One region of the Arthrobacter sp. B0316-1-20 genome, then DNA from elsewhere that is predicted to be linked to it. Evidence: riboswitches for the same ligand, from Rfam matches in the RefSeq annotation. Region 1 holds a riboswitch; each other region holds the start of a gene.

Region 1 (7,763 bases):
GCCTGATTGAAGCGACCGGGCATGAACACCGCATCGTCACCCTCGGCCCACACCAGGCTGTCCAGCTCCTGGACGTGATGGGCGTGGTGCTGGTGGCGCTGTTCGAACGAGCGGCCCCGAGGTTGTCGCCCGAGGACACCAGCAGAATGGCCACCTTGGCGGATGATCTGCGGACCGCCCTGCAGCACGAAGACATGCTGGCGTCGCACCGTGCCATCGGCGGCCTGGTGGACATCATCCTTCAAGCAGGCGACCATCAGGAACTGCGGGAAGTGAACACCCATGTGCTCGGCCGTTCCCTGGCCCGGCTGCACCTTTTCCAACATGCGATCGCCTATCCCATCTGGACCGACGGCTGGGACGAGACAGTGCAGTACTTGCAGCGCGGCCAGTCCGAGGCTGCCGTGGAAAGGCTCCGCCGGACGTTCTGGATCCTCGCCGAAGAACTGGCGCCGGAGAGTTCGTAGCCGGCCTGCGGGTCTGCCGGGAGGCGGCCCGGTGAGGGGATAAGGTGAAACCCGGCCGGATTGATCCGGCCGTCCCCGCCCGGCCGTTCGACCCCATGGACCAAGCTTGACCTCGACCGCACAACAGACTGCCGATACCCAACCGCGTTCCGAGGACCGCTCCCGCTCCAACCCCAGTCCGGTACCCCGGAAGCCCGGTCCGTTTGCAGGCCGCTTGACCGTGCTCGCCGGCATTCTCTTGCTCGCGCTGAGCCTCCGGCTGGCCGTCTCCGGCGTCTCGCCGGTGCTGGCAGACATGGCCGCGGATCTGCCGTTCGGTACCGCCTCCACCGGAGTGTTGGGCATGCTGCCCACCGCGGCCTTCGCCGCCGCTGGGTTCGCCGTGCCGGTACTGCTGCGGCGACTCGGGTTGGAAGCCCTGCTGTTGGTGGCAATCCTCATGGCCGCGGTCGGCCAACTCGGCCGGGCGATGGCCTCGGACGTGCCGTCGTTCCTGGTCCTGTCCGGCCTGACCATGGCCGGCTACGGCGTCGGCAACATCCTGCTGCCGCCGCTGGTGAAGCGTTATTTCCCCGATCGGATCGGCCTGGTCACGGCGCTCTACGTGACGCTGCTGGCGGTCAGCACAGCGTTCAGCCCGCTGCTGGCCGTGCCGCTTGAGCAGGCCGCCGGCTGGCGTTTCTCGATCGGGGTCTGGGCAGCCGTGAGCGTGGCGGCCCTTGTGCCGTGGTTGGTGACTGCGTGGACGGAGCATTCCCGGCGCAAAATCTCCCGCCTGGTGCTGCAGCCCTACCGCCCCGGCGGTTTGGACCCGCTTCAGCAAGCGCACCGCGACGGCGCACGGCCGCCGATGGGCCATGCCGCGGCGGCCCCGGCGGGTGTTGGCGGCGCGGGTCCAGCCGGTCCCGCGCCCGGTGCCGCAGCCACCACCACCAGCACGACGGCGGTGCGCGTCTGGCGATCGCCGCTCGCCTGGGGTTTGGCCCTGGTTTTCGCCGGGACCTCGTCCAATACCTTTGCCATGTTCACCTGGCTGCCGCCGTTGCTGGTGGACAGCGGGATGTTGCCGCCGATGGCCGGCACCATGCTGGCCTACTACGCCATCCTGGCCCTGCCGACCAGCCTGCTGGTGCCGCTGATCGCGGCGCGGTTGCGCAATCCGCTGGGCCTGGGCCTGCTCTTCATCGGCTTCTACGCGGCCGGGTACGCCGGCCTGCTGCTCTCGCCGTCGTTCGGTACCTGGCTCTGGATCACCTTGGCCGGCTTGGGGCAGGGCACCTTCGCCCTGGCCCTGCTGTTGGTCAACCTCCGGACCCGAACCACCGCCGGCGCCGGAGCGCTGTCCGGGTTCGCGCAAGGGATCGGCTACACCGTCGCCTGCGCCGGTCCGCTGGCCTTCGGGCTGCTGCGCGACGTCAGCGGCGGCTGGGGTGCTTCCTTCGGTTTGTTGGGCGCCGCCCTGCTTCTCCTGGCGGTCGGCCTGGTCATTGTGGGACGCCCCCGGTATCTGGAGGACTCGGTCCGGAACTGAAGCGGCGGCCCGTTCCGCGGCCAGCCGGGCGCCGGTAGGCTGACGGCAGAGTCCGCTACGAGGAGGCGCCATGAAGTTCAATGACCTGCTGGCCGATGCCTACGGGCGGATCCAGGAACGCGTCCACCATGTGCTGGAAGGCCTGGACGCCGACCAGCTGGCTGCCCAACCGGGCGGCGACAGCAACTCGATCGGCTGGCTGGTCTGGCACCTGACCCGCATCCAGGACGACCACATAGCCGATGTCGCCGGCACCCAGCAGTACTGGCTTGCCGGCTGGTCTGAGCGCTTCGACCTGCCGCTGGCCGAGAAGGACCATGGTTTCGGCCACACGCCCGAACAAGTGGCGGCGGTCCGGGTGGAATCGGCCGACTTGCTCCGCGACTATTACGACGACGTGCATGCCGGCACGCTGGCCTACCTGGCCGGACTCACCGAGGACGATCTGGACCGGATTGTCGACACCCGGTGGGATCCGCACGTGAAGCTGGGCGTCCGGCTGGTGAGCGTGATGGACGACTGCATGGAACACATCGGCCAAGCCGCGTATGTGAAGGGCATGCTCGCCCGCGGGGAAGTCTAGGAGCCGTCACCACCTTGTTGCCCGGGGGCGGCTGGACTACCATTCAAGGAGTTAGAAACAACTGCATACAGCCTTCGACATGCGGCGGGAGAGTCCTGCTGAGCACTAGGTCAGCAGGCGCCGTAGGAGCAATACCTCCCCAGGAATCTCTCAGGCCCCTGTACCGCCGCGGAGAGGCAACTCTGGAAAGCAGCCGGACCGTTCGTGGACCGGCTCACCGACGGTGCAAGCAGGAACCGGCCCCCGTGCCGTCCTGCGGAATCTCTCAGGTTCAGCCACAGAGCGGGGAGGAACCCTTCACTACCGGCATGGCCACCCCATGGCGGAGATTAACTGGAGTTCCTCAATGACGGCTAAAGCCAACCTCGCCACCCGGCCCGGCAGCACTTCCTTCGCAGACCGCCACATTGGCCCGCGCCGGAACGACGCGGAAGCCATGCTTAAGCAGTTGGGCTATGCAAGTGTCGACGATCTCGTGGATGCTGCGGTGCCCGCAGACATCCGCCAGCAGGAGCCGCTTGCCCTGCCCGAGGCGCGCAGCGAAGCTCAGGTTCTGGGCGACCTGCGGGCCCTGGCTGCCAAGAACGTGATGGCCGTGCAGATGATCGGCCAAGGCTACTTCGACACCATCACTCCGCCAGTGATCCGCCGCAATGTGGTGGAGGACCCGGCCTGGTACACCGCCTACACCCCGTACCAGCCGGAAATCTCGCAGGGCCGGCTGGAGGCGCTGCTGAACTTCCAGACCATGGTGCAGGACCTGACCGCGCTGCCGATCGCCAACGCCTCGCTGCTGGACGAAGCCACCGCGGTGGCCGAAGCCGTGCTGCTGATGCGCCGCTCCAACAAGGCCAAGGCCGCCGGCAAGACCGTGCTGGACGCGGACCTGCTGCCGCAGACCATCGCCGTCGTCAAGGGCCGGGCCAAGGCTCTGGACTTCGAGGTTGAGGTGGCCGACCTTTCCGCCGGGCTGCCCGAGGGCGATATTTCCGGCATCGTGCTGCAGCAGCCGGGAGCCTCCGGCCGCGTCTTCGACCATGCTCCGGTGATCGCGCAGGCCAAGGAACGCGGCGCCATGGTCACCGTGGCCGCGGACCTGCTGGCCCTGACCCTGATCACGCCGCCGGGCGAGCAGGGGGCGGACATCGCCGTCGGCAATACCCAGCGTTTCGGCGTCCCGCTGTTCTTCGGCGGCCCGCATGCCGCCTACATGGCGGTGCGCAAGGGACTTGAGCGCTCGCTGCCCGGCCGCCTGGTGGGTGTGTCCAAGGACGACGCCGGCCGCCCCGCCTACCGTCTGGCGCTGCAGACCCGCGAGCAGCACATCCGCCGCGAGAAGGCCACCTCCAACATCTGCACCGCGCAGGCGCTGCTCGCCGTGGTGGCCAGCATGTACGCGGTTTACCACGGTCCCGAGGGGCTGAAGGCAATCGCGCAGCACGCCAACCAGGCCGCCCGCACCCTCGCCGGGGTGCTCACCGGCGCCGGCTTCAGCCTGGCCGCCGACCAGTTCTTTGACACGCTCACGGTGAAGGCGCCGGGCAAGGCCGCGGAGATCGTCGCGGCCGCCGAGGCCAAGGGCGTGAACCTGCGCCACGTCGACGCCGACCAGGTGGGCATTTCCACCGATGAAACAACGACGGCGGAGCACCTCGCCTTGGTTGCGGAGGCGTTCGGCGTGGAGGGCGCGGCCGGCAGGACCGCCGAGTCCGCTGCCGGGCCGCGCTTCGAGCTGCCGGAAGACCTGCTGCGCAGCTCGTCCTACCTGGACCACCCGGTGTTCCACAGCTACCGCTCCGAGACCCGGATGCTGCGCTACCTGCGCCGGCTGTCCGACCGCGACCTGGCGCTGGACCGGACCATGATCCCGCTGGGCTCCTGCACCATGAAGCTGAATGCCACGGCGGAAATGGAAGCGATGACCTGGCCGGAATTCGCCTCCATCCACCCGTTCGCTCCCGCCAGCCAGACGGCCGGCTGGCGCGAACTGATCGCCGACCTGGAGGAACGCCTCGCCGCGATCACCGGCTACGCGGGTGTCTCCATCCAGCCCAACGCCGGCTCGCAGGGCGAATACGCCGGCCTGCTCGCCATCCGCCGCTACCACCTGGCCAACGGTGACGACCAGCGCGACGTCTGCCTGATCCCCGCCTCGGCGCACGGCACCAACGCGGCGTCGGCCGTGCTGGCCGGCATGAAGGTGGTGGTGGTCGCCACCGCACCGGACGGCACCATCGACCACGCCGACCTGCGCGCCAAGATCGACCAGCACGCCGACGCGCTCTCCGCCATCATGATCACCTACCCGTCCACGCATGGGGTGTACGACGCCGACGTGCGCGACGTCTGCGACGCGGTGCATGCGGCCGGCGGCCAGGTCTACATCGACGGCGCCAACCTCAACGCGCTGGTCGGGCTGGCCCAGCCGGGCAAGTTCGGCGGCGACGTCTCGCACCTGAACCTGCACAAGACCTTCTGCATCCCGCACGGCGGCGGCGGCCCCGGCGTCGGACCGGTGGCCGTGGCCGAGCACCTGGTGCCGTTCCTGCCCGGCAACGCCGCGCTGGCCGAACACGAGGGCAAGGGCGTGCCGGTCTCCGCCACCGAGTACGGCTCGGCCGGCGTGCTGCCGATCTCCTGGGCCTACGTGGCCATGATGGGCGCCGAAGGGCTGACCGAAGCAACCAAGAGCGCACTGCTGGCGGCCAACTACGTTGCCAAGCGGCTGGACGAGCACTTCCCGGTGCTCTACACCGGCAACGACGGGCTGGTGGCGCACGAATGCATCCTGGACCTGCGCGAACTGACCGCCCGGTCGGGCGTGACCGCTGAAGACGTGGCCAAGCGCCTGATCGACTACGGCTTCCACGCACCCACGCTGTCCTTCCCGGTGGCCGGCACCCTGATGGTGGAACCCACCGAGTCCGAGGACCTGGAAGAGATCGAGCGGTTCATCGACGCGATGATTTCCATCCGCGGCGAAATCGACCAGGTGCTCAACGGCGACTTCCCGTTGGAGAACAGCCCGCTGCGGCTGGCTCCGCACACCACCGCCGCCGTGGTCAGCTCCGACTGGGACCGTCCCTACACCCGCGAACAGGCCGCCTTCCCGGTGCCTGGCCTGCAGGTGGACAAGTACTTCGCTCCGGTCGGACGGATCGACGGCGCCGCCGGCGACCGCCACCTGATCTGCAGCTGCCCGCCGCCCGAAGCTTTCGAGAACTAGGAAAGGTCTGCACCCTTTGACTACCGAGACCACCACCACGCCCCGGCACACCGCGCTCTACGAGGAACACGAGCGGCTGGGTGCTTCCTTCACCGACTTCGGCGGCTGGATGATGCCGCTGAAGTACAGCAGCGAACTGGCCGAACACAAAGCCGTGCGCAACAGCGCCGGGCTTTTCGACCTCTCGCACATGGGCGAAGTCTGGGTCACCGGCCCGGAAGCCGGAAAGTTCCTGGACTACGCCCTGGTCGGCAAGCTCTCCGCGGTCGCCGAGGGCCGGGCCAAGTATTCGCTGATCTGCAACGCCGACGGCGGGATCATCGACGACCTGATCATTTACCGGCGTCCTGCGACCCAGGACGGGGACCGCTACCTGGTGGTGCCCAATGCCGGCAACGCCCCGACGGTCGCCGCGGAACTGGCGGCGCGGGCGAAGGGCTTCGATGTCGCCGTGGAGGACGACACGGCCAACACCTCGCTGGTGGCCGTCCAGGGCCCCAAGTCGGTGGAGATCCTGCTCCAGTTGGTGCCGGCGGCCCAGCACGCCACCGTGCGGGAGATGAAGTACTACTCCGCCGACGAGGTGAGCTTCACCGTGGACGGAGCGCCGCGCAAGCTGCTGCTGGCCCGCACCGGCTACACCGGTGAGGACGGCTTCGAGATCTACGTTCCGAACATGAACGCCGGCTCGCTCTGGAACGCCCTGCTGGAGGCCGGGCGGAGCGTTGACCTGCTGCCGGCCGGCCTGGCCTGCCGCGACTCGCTCCGGCTCGAAGCCGGCATGCCGCTGTACGGCAACGAGCTCAGCCTGCAGGCCAGCCCCTTCGACGCCGGCCTGGGCGGTGTGGTCTCGCTCAAGAAGGACAGCGACTTCGTGGGCCGCAGCGCCCTCGAGGCACAGAAGGAAAAGGGCTCGGCCCGCAAACTTGTGGGCCTCAAGGGCGCCGGACGGCGTGCCGGCCGCTCCCACTACCCGGTGCTGAAGGACGGCCAGACCATCGGCGAAGTTACCTCCGGCCAGCCCAGCCCCACCCTTGGCTACCCGATTGCGCTGGCCTACGTGGACGCCGAGTACGCCGAGCCCGGAACCCGGGTGGACGTGGACCTGCGCGGCAAGCCGGAGCCGTTCGACGTGGTCGAGCTGCCCTTCTATCGGCGGGAACAGTAGCCGCTCCCGCCACCTAGGCATCTGCCGTCCCCGCGGCCGCGGGGACGGCACCGCCGTACCTCCCAACCCCGAAAGGACAGGGATGACATGGCTGTAGGCGTTTTCGATCTTTTCTCCGTCGGCATCGGCCCCTCCAGTTCCCACACGGTGGGACCGATGCGGGCTGCCGCGGTGTTCGTGCGTGAGGTGGCCGAGGCAGGCCTGCTGGAGAAGGTGGGCGGGCTCCGCGTGGACCTGTACGGTTCGCTGGCCGCCACCGGCCGCGGCCACGGCACCTTCACTGCCGTGCTGCTGGGACTGGAGGGCTTCGAACCGGAGGCGATCCTGCCCCAGCAGGTGGAGGAGCGGCTGGCGGACATCGCCGCGACGGGCAAACTGCAGCTGGGCGGGGAACTGCCCGGCGCCACGGCGCGTCCACTCGAATACGGTGTGCAGGACATGGTGCTGCACCCGCTCACCGTGCTGCCGCGGCACACCAACGGCATGCGCTTCCAAGTGCTGACAGCCCCGGACGACGGCGATGCCCAAGTGCTGCACGAAGCCACCTTTTTCTCTGTGGGCGGCGGATTCATTGTCCGCGACGGCGAAGAGGAAGCAGCCCAGGAAGAACTGGAGTCTTCCAAGCAGCAGCTGCCCTATCCGTTCCGCACCGCGGCCGAACTGCTGGAACACTGCCGCAGCACCGGTCTGGGCATCAGCGACATCATGATGCTCAACGAGGAGGCGTCACGCCCGCGCGAGGAGATCGAGGCCGGGCTGGTGCATATCTTCGACGTGATGGAGGAGTG
Region 2 (7,763 bases), on a different contig from region 1:
ATCTTCCAACGAACCAATGCGCGCGGCGTGCCGATTCCGGCGCTCCTGGCCACCGCGGCCGTGGGACTCTTCGGGTTCCTCTCAGCGATCGTCGGTCAGGGCGCGGCCTACTCATGGCTGCTGAACATGTCCGGCCTGTGCGGCTTCATCGTGTGGGCGGGAATCGCCATCTCCCACTACCGCTTCAGGCGCGGCTTTTTGGCGCAGGGCAACAAGGTCAGCGACCTGCCGTACAAGGCCTCCCTGTTCCCCATTGGCCCGCTGCTGGCCTTCGCCATGCTGGTCCTGGTCATCGCCGGACAGAACTACGAGGCCGTGCTGGCCGGGCGGGGCATGGAGGTGCTTTCCTCCTACATCGGGCTGCCGGTCTTCATCGCCCTGTGGCTGGCCCACCGCTTCATCACCAAGTCCAAGGTGGTGCCGCTGCTCGAGATGGACCTCCGGTCACCGGAGGACCTCGAGGAGGAACCCGCCGACGCCACACGGTGACCCTGCTGCCCCGGGACTACCCAGGCAGAGCGGGGCGACGGCGGTACCCAAGCGCTGCGGGGCCCCGGCCGTAGCCGCTCGCCACGTTATGGCGGCAACCTGCCCGGTGTCACCCGCTCGGCGCCGGAGCGGGTTCGTCAGCCGGAGCGGGCGCAGGGGCAGGCTCCTGCACGGGGGCGGGTTCGGGTTGCGGCGTGCCGGTGGGCATCGGTGCCGGGGATGTGGTCGCCGTTCCGGGCTCGGGCTCACCGGCGGGTGCCTCTGCCGGTGCTGGTGGCAATCCGCTGCCGGTGTCGGCCGGAGTTGTTGCCTCGGGAGACGAGCCCGAGTCGGCGGTCTCGTCTGTTTCGGACGCCGCGTCCGTGCCTGTGTCGGCGTTGCCGTCAGCCATGGCGGCGTCCTGTTCGATGATGCCGAGGATGCGCATCTTGTAGTCGTTCAGCCGGGCCTGGATTTGGTCCAGGGGAACGTCTTCGAGCGACCGGCCGTAGGCCGCGATCTCTTCCCACAGGGTCGCCAATTTCTCCATGCCTGCGTCGCTGAGCGGGCCGTCGAGGGTGAGGACAAGCTGGCTGGCGAGGGCGTAGGTGAGGCACTCGACGCAGTTGTAGTTGGCCGCGGCCGAAAGGTTTTGGGGGACGACGACGTCGGCCTGGCCGAGGATCAGGACAACCTGGAAGCCGACGGCGACGGCGGTGCAGTCCCGGCAGGAAGCGAAGGCGTAGGCCTCGTTCGTGGCGTCTACCGGCCCGTCTTCGGCCCACACCAGGGCGAAGGCGACGTCGTAGACCACGGATCCGTCCTCAACGTTGACGGCCAGGGCCTGGTTTCCGTCCTCCTCGGGGGCCAGCGGCCGGTCGAACGGGAAGACCCAGGCCGGCGGTGTGCCGGCGCCAGCTTCAGTAACGGTGGTGCCGGAACCGCCGTCGTGCTGTAAATTCTCGGCTGTGTCCGTCGCAGCGGTCTCCTGGTGCCCGGCCTGCAGCTCGCGGGGAACGAGGACCATCGCCAGTTGCGGTTCCTCCGCCATGGGCAGGTCGGTGCCTGAGGGCCAGGCCGCCACCGTTTGTCCTGCGCCGCCTTCGGCCAGCCCTGCCTGTGACACCGGGGCGAAGGAAGCCGCCGCATCGAACAGGGTTCCGCGTTCGTAGGGCTGCACCGGGCGGTAGGCGCCGTCGTCGGGCCACCAGGCCCAGGCCAGGCCGGCCAGAACGGCTGCGGCGGCGGCCATGGCGGTCACCCGCCGGAGCGGCCGGCCACGGGTTTTCGCCCAGGCCGCCGTGCCAAGCTGGCGGGCCAGGCGCAGCAGGATGTAGGCGATCCCGAGAACGGGAAGCGCGACGGCGGTGATCGCCAGGACACGCACGGCCATGCCGGCGACATCGCCGTCCGAACCGGCGTCGGCCAGCAGCCTTTGCTGGTCCATGATGCTGGCCCAGGCCGTCCCCAGGACCCGGGGAAGCGAGACCACCATCATGGCCAGGCAAAACAGGAGCAGCGGCACCGTGACCAGGACCCAGGCGGTCACGACGGCCCTGGCCCAGGGCTTGAGCAGCTTGGGTTCGGGGTCGGACCACCGCCAGGGCAGCAGCCCCAGCAGGGTGGGCTTGATCCGTTGGAACAGGTCGGGAACCCCGGTGGCGTCGGCGAGGATGTGGTAGCCGTCGAAGCGGACCAGGGGCAGCAGTTGGCGCACCATCTGCAGGATCTGGGTCACCACCACCAGCAGCAGGGCGTCGAAGCCGGTGAGCCACCAGACGCCTATCGTGCCCACCACGACGATGGCGTTGAAGTACAGGCCGCCCAGGTCCGTGCGGAGCCGGCCGCCGCGTCCCAGGCGGTAGGAGTCGGTGACATCGGTGTAGAAGGCCGGCCAGATCAGGTACAGGCCCACGCCCATGGCTCCCGGCGTCGCGCCGCCGCGGCGCGCCCCGGCGGCATGGCCGAACTCGTGGAAGCCGGCCGAGAGGATGGTGATGGCGAACACCAGGAGCAGCAGGCCGGGATTGGCGAAGGCCTGGTGCGTTGCCGAACCGAGGCCCTTGACCATGAGCACCCACCAGCACGCCGCCAGGAAGGCCAGGGTCACGGGCAGGGCGATCAGCGGATGGAACAGGACGGCGAACGGAGCCGTCAGCTTCCGGGTCAGCGCGGGGTCGGTGACCGTGTAGCGGAAGCGCATGCCCAGCAGCGGGCTCGCCTTTTTGACGTCGGGCTGCGAGCCGTCGGCGAGCCGCAGCAGGCCCAGCGGCAGCAGCTGTTTGTCGATCAGGGTCTGCACGTTTCCGGCAGTGATTAGCCTGCCGGACTTCTCACCGGCGTGCTCGGCAATCTGGTCGAGGCTCCGGGAGCCGTCGACGCCCTCCAGAATGGCATACAGGAGCGGGGTGAGCTGGAGCGTCTGGCCGTCCGCGCGCCGGACCAGCGCGGGCGGCTCCCGGTAGCCGGATCCCCGTGCAGGTCCGAGGAGCTGCACGCCGTCGGCCAGCGCCGGGACGTCAATCAAAGGGGCAGCCGACCGGCCGCCGGGCAGCGGGTCACTCGTGGCCGGCGGCCGGCTCGGACTGATGCTCATTCAGGGACTATTGTTCGAGGTCGGACTGCTGGCCGGCGCTGGCCTGGGCGCTGCCGTCAATCTGCTGGTTGATGATGGCGTCCTGCTGCGCCACCGCGACGGCGTTGCTGTCGATCGAGCCGATATTCGCCGCCACCGCGGCGTCGATCGGCGCGGCAACGTTGGCGTTGGCGGCCACGGCGCCGTTGATCGGGGCGGCGATATCGGCGTCCGCGGCCAGATCGACGTTGACGTTGAGCAGGTTCCCGTCGAGGGTCGACCCGAGGCCTTCCGTGACGGATCCGGTGTCGGGCAGGGTGCCGTCCGGCAGGGTCCCGTCCGGCAGCAGCGCCGGAGCAGTTTCCTCCTGCCCGGTGGCGCCCTGGGCAAGGCCGGAATCGCCGACGGCGGCGCCCGTCCCGGCAGCGGAACCGGCCGTTGCCCCGGTGTCCTCCAGGGTGTCATTGCCCTGGTCGATGGTGCTGTCCTGGGTCGACTCGGCGGTCGCGTCGGCGGTGATGCCCTGATTGATGATGACCCCCTGGTCGGACAGGGCCTGCGCCGTGGAGCCGGACGAGAGGAGGTTGGCCGAGGCGGCGGCATCGATGGGGGCCGCCACGTTGGCGTTCGCCGCGACGGCCAGGTCGATCGGCGCGGCCGCATCGATGGCCAGGTCGAGATCGGCATTCAGATCCAGGATGGACGCGACTTCCTTGTCCGGCAGCGCGGTCCCGGACTGGGATTCGAGTTCCTCCGGCGATAGCGGCGTGCGTCCCATGTCGTTGCTCATCAAAATCTCCGTCTCCGGCGCAAAGCGCCATTCGTTCCAACCCGTTGTCGAAACCTGTCGATTCTTGTCAACGGCCCGGCGGTACCGGCGCCTCGGTCATCAGCCTTCCTCTCGACGACATCAACGCAAAGCATACTGATGAATCCATTCATTGTGTAGGCGCCGACGTTCGGCCGCACGCGCAGAGGCGGACGCGGCCCTGGATGTGCGGGGACGGCGAGTGACTGCCGGCTGGACCTTCGGAGAGCGGCGGCCGGCGGGACGCGACCTTGAATTGGCGGCCGGCGCAACCCTGGAGCGGCAACGGGGCCCGATGTTTGGCGGCGTGAATTTGGGCTCTTACCGGCACTGTGTGTAGGGTGTGAGGCGAATCACCCACAACTGAATGCCTTTCGAACCGTGGCGGGAGAGTCCTCTCCGCACACCATCCGGGCAGGCGCCGTAGGAGCAAATCCTCCCCAGGAATCTCTCAGGCCCATGTACCGCCGCGGCTAGGCAACTCTGGAAAGCAGCCAGGCAGCAGCCTGGCTCACCGACGGTGCAAGCGGAACACACTCCGCGGAATCTCTCAGGTCAAATACAGAGCGGGGAGGAACCCAATCCCAGCCGAGCCCTCGGGCCGGCCCAATCTTGGAGTTCCTCATGACTTCTGACCTGCAGCGGCGCGTCCTCCGCAGCCATCGCTCAAAGACTTGGTTGCCGGCCCTGGCCCCACCTTAATTCCCGCCCCGTCGTTCCCGGTGCCCGCGCCCTGATCCTCGAGCCAAGGAGTCCGGGGATCTGGCGACCAGCGACCGCTTCAGCGAAGCCATGATCGCCGTCCGCACGTGCTTCCGCCCCGAAGCGTCAAGGCGAACAAAACGGGTGCACTACAGGGGCCGAGGCGACCTCCTCTCATCTCCTCAACAAAAAGCGTGTTTAAGAAAGGCATCACAGTGAGCAAAGTCAACGCCGAACTACGATACTCCGCGGAGCACGAGTGGGTGGCCGCCGACGGTTCCGGCCCGTCCAGGATCGGCGTTTCTGCCGTGGCAACCGAGGCGCTGGGCGACATCGTGTACGTGGATCTCCCCGAGGTCGGTACCGTCGTGACGGCCGGCGAGACCTGCGGTGAAATCGAGTCCACCAAATCCGTTTCGGACCTCTACTCCCCGGTGACCGGTGAGGTCATCGAAGTCAACGGCGACGCCGTGGCCGACCCCGCCGTGATCAACGATGACCCCTACGGTGCCGGCTGGCTGTTCACCGTCCAGGTGTCGGAGGAGGGCCCGCTGCTTTCCGCCGAGGAGTACGCCTCCGCCAACGGTGGTGAAGTAGCGTGAGCGCGGCAATGACGGCGGTCGCCAGCACCAGCCTGAACGCGGACCTGGGTGTCCTCGATCCGGAAATTGCCGCCCAGATCGACAACGAGCTGCGCCGCCAACAGTCCGGGCTGGAAATGATCGCCTCCGAGAACCACACCCCCGTCGCCGTCATGCAGGCCCAGGGCTCGGTGCTAACCAACAAATACGCCGAGGGTTACCCGGGGCGCCGGTACTACGGCGGCTGCGAGCACGTCGACGTGATCGAGCAGCTGGCCATCGACCGGGTCAAGGATCTGTTCGGCGCCGGCTTCGCCAACGTCCAGCCGCACTCCGGCGCGCAGGCCAACGCCTCGGTAATGCACGCCCTGATCAAGCCCGGCGACACCATCCTGGGACTGAACCTGGCCCACGGCGGACACCTGACCCACGGCATGAAGATCAACTTCTCCGGCAGGCTCTACAACGTGGCCGCCTATGGCGTCTCCGAGGAGGACCACCGGGTCGACATGGCCGAGGTGGAGCGGCTGGCGCACGAGCACCAGCCGCAGCTGATCATCGCCGGCTGGTCCGCCTACCCGCGCGAGCTCGACTTCGCGGAATTCCGCCGGATCGCCGACGACGTCGGGGCGTACCTGATGGTGGACATGGCACACATCGCCGGCCTGGTGGCCGCCGGCCTGCACGCCAGCCCGGTGCCGCACGCCCACGTGGTCACGTCCACCACGCACAAGACGCTGGCGGGTCCGCGCGGCGGCATCATCCTGACCAACGAGGCGGACATCGCCAAGAAGATCAATTCCGCGGTGTTCCCCGGCCAGCAGGGCGGGCCGCTCGAACATGTCATCGCGGGCAAGGCCGTGGCGTTCAAGGTTGCCGCCTCCGAGGAATTCGCCGACCGCCAGCAGCGTACGCTGGCGGGCGCACGGATCCTGGCCGAGCGGCTGTCGCAGCAGGACGTTGCGGAGAAGGGCATCACGGTGCTGACCGGCGGCACGGACGTGCACCTGGTCCTGGTTGACCTGCGCAATTCGGAGCTGGACGGCCAGCAGGGCGAGGACCTTCTGGCCGCCATCGACATCACGGTGAACCGCAACGCGGTGCCGTTCGACCCGCGGCCGCCCATGGTCACCTCCGGCCTGCGCATCGGCACGCCGGCGCTGGCCACCCGCGGCTTCGGCGACGAGGCGTTCCGCGAGGTCGCGGACATCATTGCCGAGGCCCTCATCGCCGGGCCGGCCAATGCCCTGTCCGGCCTGAAGGACCGGGTGGAGGCGCTGGCCCAGGCGCATCCGCTCTACCCGGACCTGGCACCGGTTTCCACGCCCACCGAAGGGCGCTGAGGAGCATCATGGCCGTCGGCGTCTTCGACCTCTTTACCGTGGGCATCGGTCCGTCCAGTTCGCACACCGTCGGTCCGATGCGGGCGGCCGCGGTCTTTGCCGGGGAACTGATGTCAACGGGTGTGCTGGACCGGGTCGCCGGACTGCGGGTGGACCTGTACGGATCCCTCGCGGCCACCGGCCGCGGCCACGGCACGTTCACGGCGGTGATGCTCGGGCTGGAAGGTTTCCAGCCCGAGCAGATCCTGCCCGACGACGTCGAATCCCGCCTGGCGGAGATGGCCTCGACCGGCGAGTTGCAGTTGTGCGCGCGGGTCGAAGGCTCGGCCGGGCGGGTCCTGGCCTACCGGGTCGAGGACATGGTGCAGCATCCGCTCACCGTGCTGCCCCGGCACACCAACGGGATGAAATTCCAGGTGACCGACGACGCCGGCGCGGTCCTTCACGAGGCGACGTTCTTTTCCGTGGGCGGCGGCTTCGTGGTCCGCGACGGCGAGGAAGAAGCGGCGGCCCGGGAGCCGGATGCCGCCCAGGCGACGCTCCCCTACCCCTTCCGGACGGCGGCGGTACTGCTCGAACACTGCCGCAACACCGGCCTGGGCATCAGCGACATCATGATGCTCAACGAGAAGGCCTCGCGCTCCGAGGCGGAGATCCGTGCCGGCCTGATCCACATCTGGCAGGTGATGGAGGAATGCAAGGACTCCGCCATCAAGCGCGAAGGTGTCCTGCCCGGCGGGCTGAACGTCCGACGCCGGGCCCCGGCCTGGCATGAGCGGCTGCGCAAGGAAGACAAGGACCGGGACCCCAAGTACTGGCAGGAATGGGTCAACCTGGTGGCCCTGGCCGTGAACGAGGAGAACGCCTCGGGCGGCCGCGTCGTCACCGCACCGACCAACGGGGCGGCCGGCATCATCCCCGCGGTCATGTTCTACGCCACGCACTACGCGCCGGGCATGGACAAGGCGACGCAGGCGGACAAGGAAGACGTCATCGTGAAGTTCCTGCTGGCTGCCGCCGCCGTCGGGGTCCTCTACAAGGAGCAGGCCTCCATCTCCGGCGCCGAGGTCGGCTGCCAGGGCGAGGTGGGCTCCGCGTCCTCCATGGCCGCAGCGGGACTGGCCGAGGTGATGGGCGGCAGTCCCGCGCAGGTGGAAAACGCCGCCGAGATCGCCATGGAGCACAACCTGGGGCTGACCTGCGACCCGATCGGCGGCCTGGTGCAGATCCCCTGCATCGAGCGCAACGCCATCGGCGCCGCCAAAGCCGTGAACGCGGCCAAGATG
Region 3 (3,720 bases), on a different contig from region 1:
CGGCATGCTTCTCGATCTTTGCCTTCAGGTCGGCGTGGTCGATCGTGCCGTCGTGCGCGGTGGCCACGACGACGACCTTCAGGCCCGCCAGCACCGCGGACGCGGCGTTGGTGCCGTGTGCGGAAGCAGGGATCAGGCAGACATCGCGCTGGTCATCGCCGTTGGCCAGGTGGTAACGGCGGATGGCCAGCAGGCCGGCGTACTCGCCTTGCGATCCGGCGTTCGGCTGGATGGAGACGCCGGCGTAGCCGGTGATCTCGGACAGCCGGGCCTCCAGGTCGGCGATCAGTTCCCGCCAGCCCACGGTCTGGTGATCCGGAGCGAAGGGGTGGATGGAGGCGAACTCCGGCCAGCTGATGGATTCCATCTCCGCCGTCGCGTTCAGCTTCATGGTGCAGGAGCCCAGCGGAATCATGGTCCGGTCCAGCGCCAGGTCGCGGTCGGACAGGCGGCGCAGGTAGCGGAGCATCTGCGTCTCGGACCGGTGCATGTGGAAGACAGGGTGGGTCAGGTACGCGGAGGTGCGTTCGACGTCAGACTTCAGCTCGAAACCGGGGGTCGCCGAGGCGGCCGCCCGGACCTTGGCCTCAGCGTCGTCGACACCGAAGGCTCCGGCAACCGCGGCCAGGTGTGCCGCCGTCGTGGTTTCGTCGCAGGAGATGCCCACCTGGTCCGCGTCGATGCTGCGCAGGTTGATGCCCTTGGCCTCGGCGGCCTTGATGACCTCGCCCGCACGGCCCGGGACGCGGACGGTGAGGGTGTCGAAGAAGTGCTCCGAGGCGAGCTCCAAGCCGGCGCCCGTGAGGACGGAGGCCAGGGTGCGGGCGTGGCCGCTGGTCCGCTGCGCGATGGCCTTCAGGCCCTCCGGGCCGTGGTAGACGGCGTACATGCTGGAAACGATCGCCAGCAGGGCCTGGGCCGTGCAGATGTTGGACGTGGCCTTTTCGCGGCGGATGTGCTGTTCGCGTGTCTGCAGGGCCAGACGGTAGGCGGCAGTACCGGCGGAGTCCTTGGAGACGCCGACCAGCCGGCCCGGCAGCGAGCGCTCCAGGCCCGTGCGCACGGCCATGTAGGCAGCGTGCGGGCCACCGTAGAACAGCGGCACGCCGAAGCGCTGGGAGTTGCCGACGGCGATATCGGCGCCCTGGTCGCCGGGCGGGGTGATGAGAGTGAGGGCCAGCAGGTCGGCAGCGACCGTCACCATGGCACCGCGGGCCTTCGCGGCCTTGATCACCGCAGCGTGGCTGCCGACGTTGCCGGAGGCACCCGGCTGCTGCAGCACGATGCCGACGATGTCCCCTTCGGGCAGTCCGGCGGACAGGTCCACAACCTCAACCTCGAAGTCCAGTGCCTTGGCCCGGCCCTTAACGACTGCAATGGTCTGCGGCAGCACGTCCTGGTCCAGGACGACTTTGCCGTCCTGGTGCGCCTTGTTGACGCGGCGCATCAGCAGCACGGCCTCGGCCACGGCGGTGGCTTCATCCAGCATGGAGGCGTTGGCGATCGGCAGTGCCGTCAGGTCCTCGACCATGGTCTGGAAGTTGAGCAGGGCCTCGAGCCGGCCCTGCGAGATTTCGGGCTGGTAGGGGGTGTAGGCGGTGTACCAGGCCGGAGACTCCAGGACATTGCGCAGGATGACCGGCGGGGTCACGGTGTCGTAGTAGCCCTGGCCAATCATCTGGACGGCCACGGTGTTCTTCGCAGCGAGCGCACGCAGGTCCGCAAGGACTTCCATTTCGCTGCGGGCGGGCGGCAGGTTCAGCGGCGCGCTCTGGCGGATGTCCGCCGGAACGGCGGTGTCGACAAGCTGGTCCACGCTGGCGTAGCCCAGCTGCTTGAGCATCGTCTCCGCGTCATTGCTGCGGGCGCCGATGTGGCGGTCGACGAAGGCTGTTTCTGTTGATTGAACCGTCATGGGGGAACTCCAGGGTATTCCGGCGTCCAGGGACGCCAATCGGATCGAGTTCCTCCCCGCTCTGTATTGGACCTGAGAGATTCCGCGCCACCTGTTTCCACAGGTTCGGCGCTTGCACCGTCGGTGAGTCCGGCGAGCTGGCCGCCTGACTGCTTTCCAGAGTTGCCTTGCCGCAGCGGTACAGGGGCCTGAGAGATTCCTGGGGAGGATTTGCTCCTACGGCGCCTGCTGATCGGATTGAGCATCAGCAGGACTCTCCCGCCGCGGTTCAGAGGCATGTTCAATTATGGGTGATGCGACTCACAACTATACGCCGGAGCCTATCCTTGAGCAAGATTCTACATGGCGCCCCCTGCTTCGCCCATACCGTCCGCAACGTCAACCAAATTGACTTTCGCTCGTGAGCCGACTCACACTGAATTTCAGGTGCGCTGAGGCGGAACAAGGACGACATGCCCGGTCCTTACGATTAGCACCACCGCGCGCCCATCGATCCGATGACAGAAAGAAGTCCGATGTCCAACCGCCCCATTCCGCCCGACGCCGAAGCCGCGGTTCCCGGGGAGGGCCACTCCCACTTGGTCACTTTCAACGAGCAGCACCAGGGCGAGCCCCACCTCGAACGCCAGCTCGCCAACCGCCACATCCAGCTGATCGCGATCGGCGGCGCCATCGGCACCGGCCTGTTCATGGGTTCGGGCAAGACGATTTCACTGGCCGGTCCGTCGGTCATCTTCGTCTACATGATCATCGGCTTCATGCTCTTCTTCGTCATGCGGGCCATGGGCGAAATCCTGCTGTCCAACCTGAATTACAAGTCCTTCAGCGACTTCGCCGCGGACCTGCTGGGGCCCTGGGCCGGGTTCTTCACCGGCTGGACCTACTGGTTCTGCTGGATTGTCACCGGCATCGCGGACGTGATCGCCATCGCCGGCTATGTGGCCTTCTGGTGGCCGGACCTCCAGCTCTGGATCCCCGCGCTGGCCGCCATCCTGCTGCTGCTGGGGCTCAACCTGCCCACGGTCAAGGCCTTCGGTGAAACCGAATTCTGGTTCGCCCTGATCAAGATCATCGCCATCGTTGGCCTCATCGTGGTCGGCCTGGTATTCATCATCACCGGCTTCACCGCCCCGAACGGCTCCGAGGCCACCTTCGCTAACCTCTGGAACGACGGCGGCATGTTCCCGACCGGCCCGATGGGCTTTATCGCCGGATTCCAGATCGCCGTATTCGCCTTCGTGGGCATCGAACTGGTGGGCACTACCGCGGCGGAGGCCAAGGATCCGGAAAAGAACCTTCCCAAGGCCATCAATTCCATTCCGATCCGTGTGATGCTGTTCTACGTGGTCGCGCTGACGGTGATTGTTTCTGTGACGCCGTGGCGGGAATTCTCGGCGGACCGCAGCCCCTTCGTGGGCATGTTCGCCCTCGCAGGGCTGGCCATCGCCGCCGGCGTGATCAACTTCGTGGTCCTCACTTCCGCGGCATCCAGCGCGAATTCGGGGATATATTCCACCTCGCGCATGGTATTCGGCCTGGCGCATGAAGGCGACGCCCCCAAGACCTTCGGCCGCCTGTCCCCGCGCCGGGTGCCGCGCAACGCGCTGGTCTTCTCCTGCACCTTCCTGCTGGCCGGCGTCGTGCTGCTGTATGCCGGCGAATCGATCATCGCGGCCTTCACGCTGGTCACCACCATCTCCGCACTGCTGTTCATGTTCGTCTGGACCATCATCCTGGTCAGCTACATCGTCTACCGGAAGCGCCGCCCGCACTTGCATGCCGCATCAAAGTTCAAGATGCCCGGC

Evidence for each region. A riboswitch is a leader RNA that binds a small molecule or an ion and turns the genes downstream of it on or off. The one in region 1 is predicted to bind glycine.
Region 2: linked by a shared signal. The riboswitch ahead of gcvH (glycine cleavage system protein GcvH) and the one ahead of gcvP (aminomethyl-transferring glycine dehydrogenase) in region 1 are both predicted to bind glycine.
Region 3: linked by a shared signal. The riboswitch ahead of gcvP (aminomethyl-transferring glycine dehydrogenase) and the one ahead of gcvP (aminomethyl-transferring glycine dehydrogenase) in region 1 are both predicted to bind glycine.

Annotation. Positions count from the first base shown of each region.
Region 1 is NZ_JBNHHC010000005.1:129,210-136,972, forward strand. Features, by position in the region: gene AC5RW2_RS10120 (GntR family transcriptional regulator) at 1-467, shown strand, start outside; gene AC5RW2_RS10125 (MFS transporter) at 688-1,998, shown strand; gene AC5RW2_RS10130 (mycothiol transferase) at 2,069-2,581, shown strand; glycine riboswitch at 2,657-2,757, shown strand; glycine riboswitch at 2,758-2,872, shown strand; gene gcvP (aminomethyl-transferring glycine dehydrogenase) at 2,928-5,807, shown strand; gene gcvT (glycine cleavage system aminomethyltransferase GcvT) at 5,824-6,975, shown strand; gene AC5RW2_RS10145 (L-serine ammonia-lyase) at 7,063-7,763, shown strand, end outside.
Region 2 is NZ_JBNHHC010000014.1:6,582-14,344, reverse strand. Features, by position in the region: gene AC5RW2_RS21930 (amino acid permease) at 1-489, shown strand, start outside; gene AC5RW2_RS21925 (zinc metalloprotease) at 599-3,064, opposite strand; gene AC5RW2_RS21920 (peptidoglycan-binding protein) at 3,072-3,833, opposite strand; glycine riboswitch at 4,227-4,328, shown strand; gene gcvH (glycine cleavage system protein GcvH) at 4,769-5,155, shown strand; gene glyA (serine hydroxymethyltransferase) at 5,164-6,477, shown strand; gene AC5RW2_RS21905 (L-serine ammonia-lyase) at 6,486-7,763, shown strand, end outside.
Region 3 is NZ_JBNHHC010000170.1:32-3,751, reverse strand. Features, by position in the region: partial or broken gene gcvP (aminomethyl-transferring glycine dehydrogenase) at 1-1,915, opposite strand, end outside; glycine riboswitch at 1,967-2,080, opposite strand; glycine riboswitch at 2,082-2,186, opposite strand; partial or broken gene cycA (D-serine/D-alanine/glycine transporter) at 2,431-3,720, shown strand, end outside.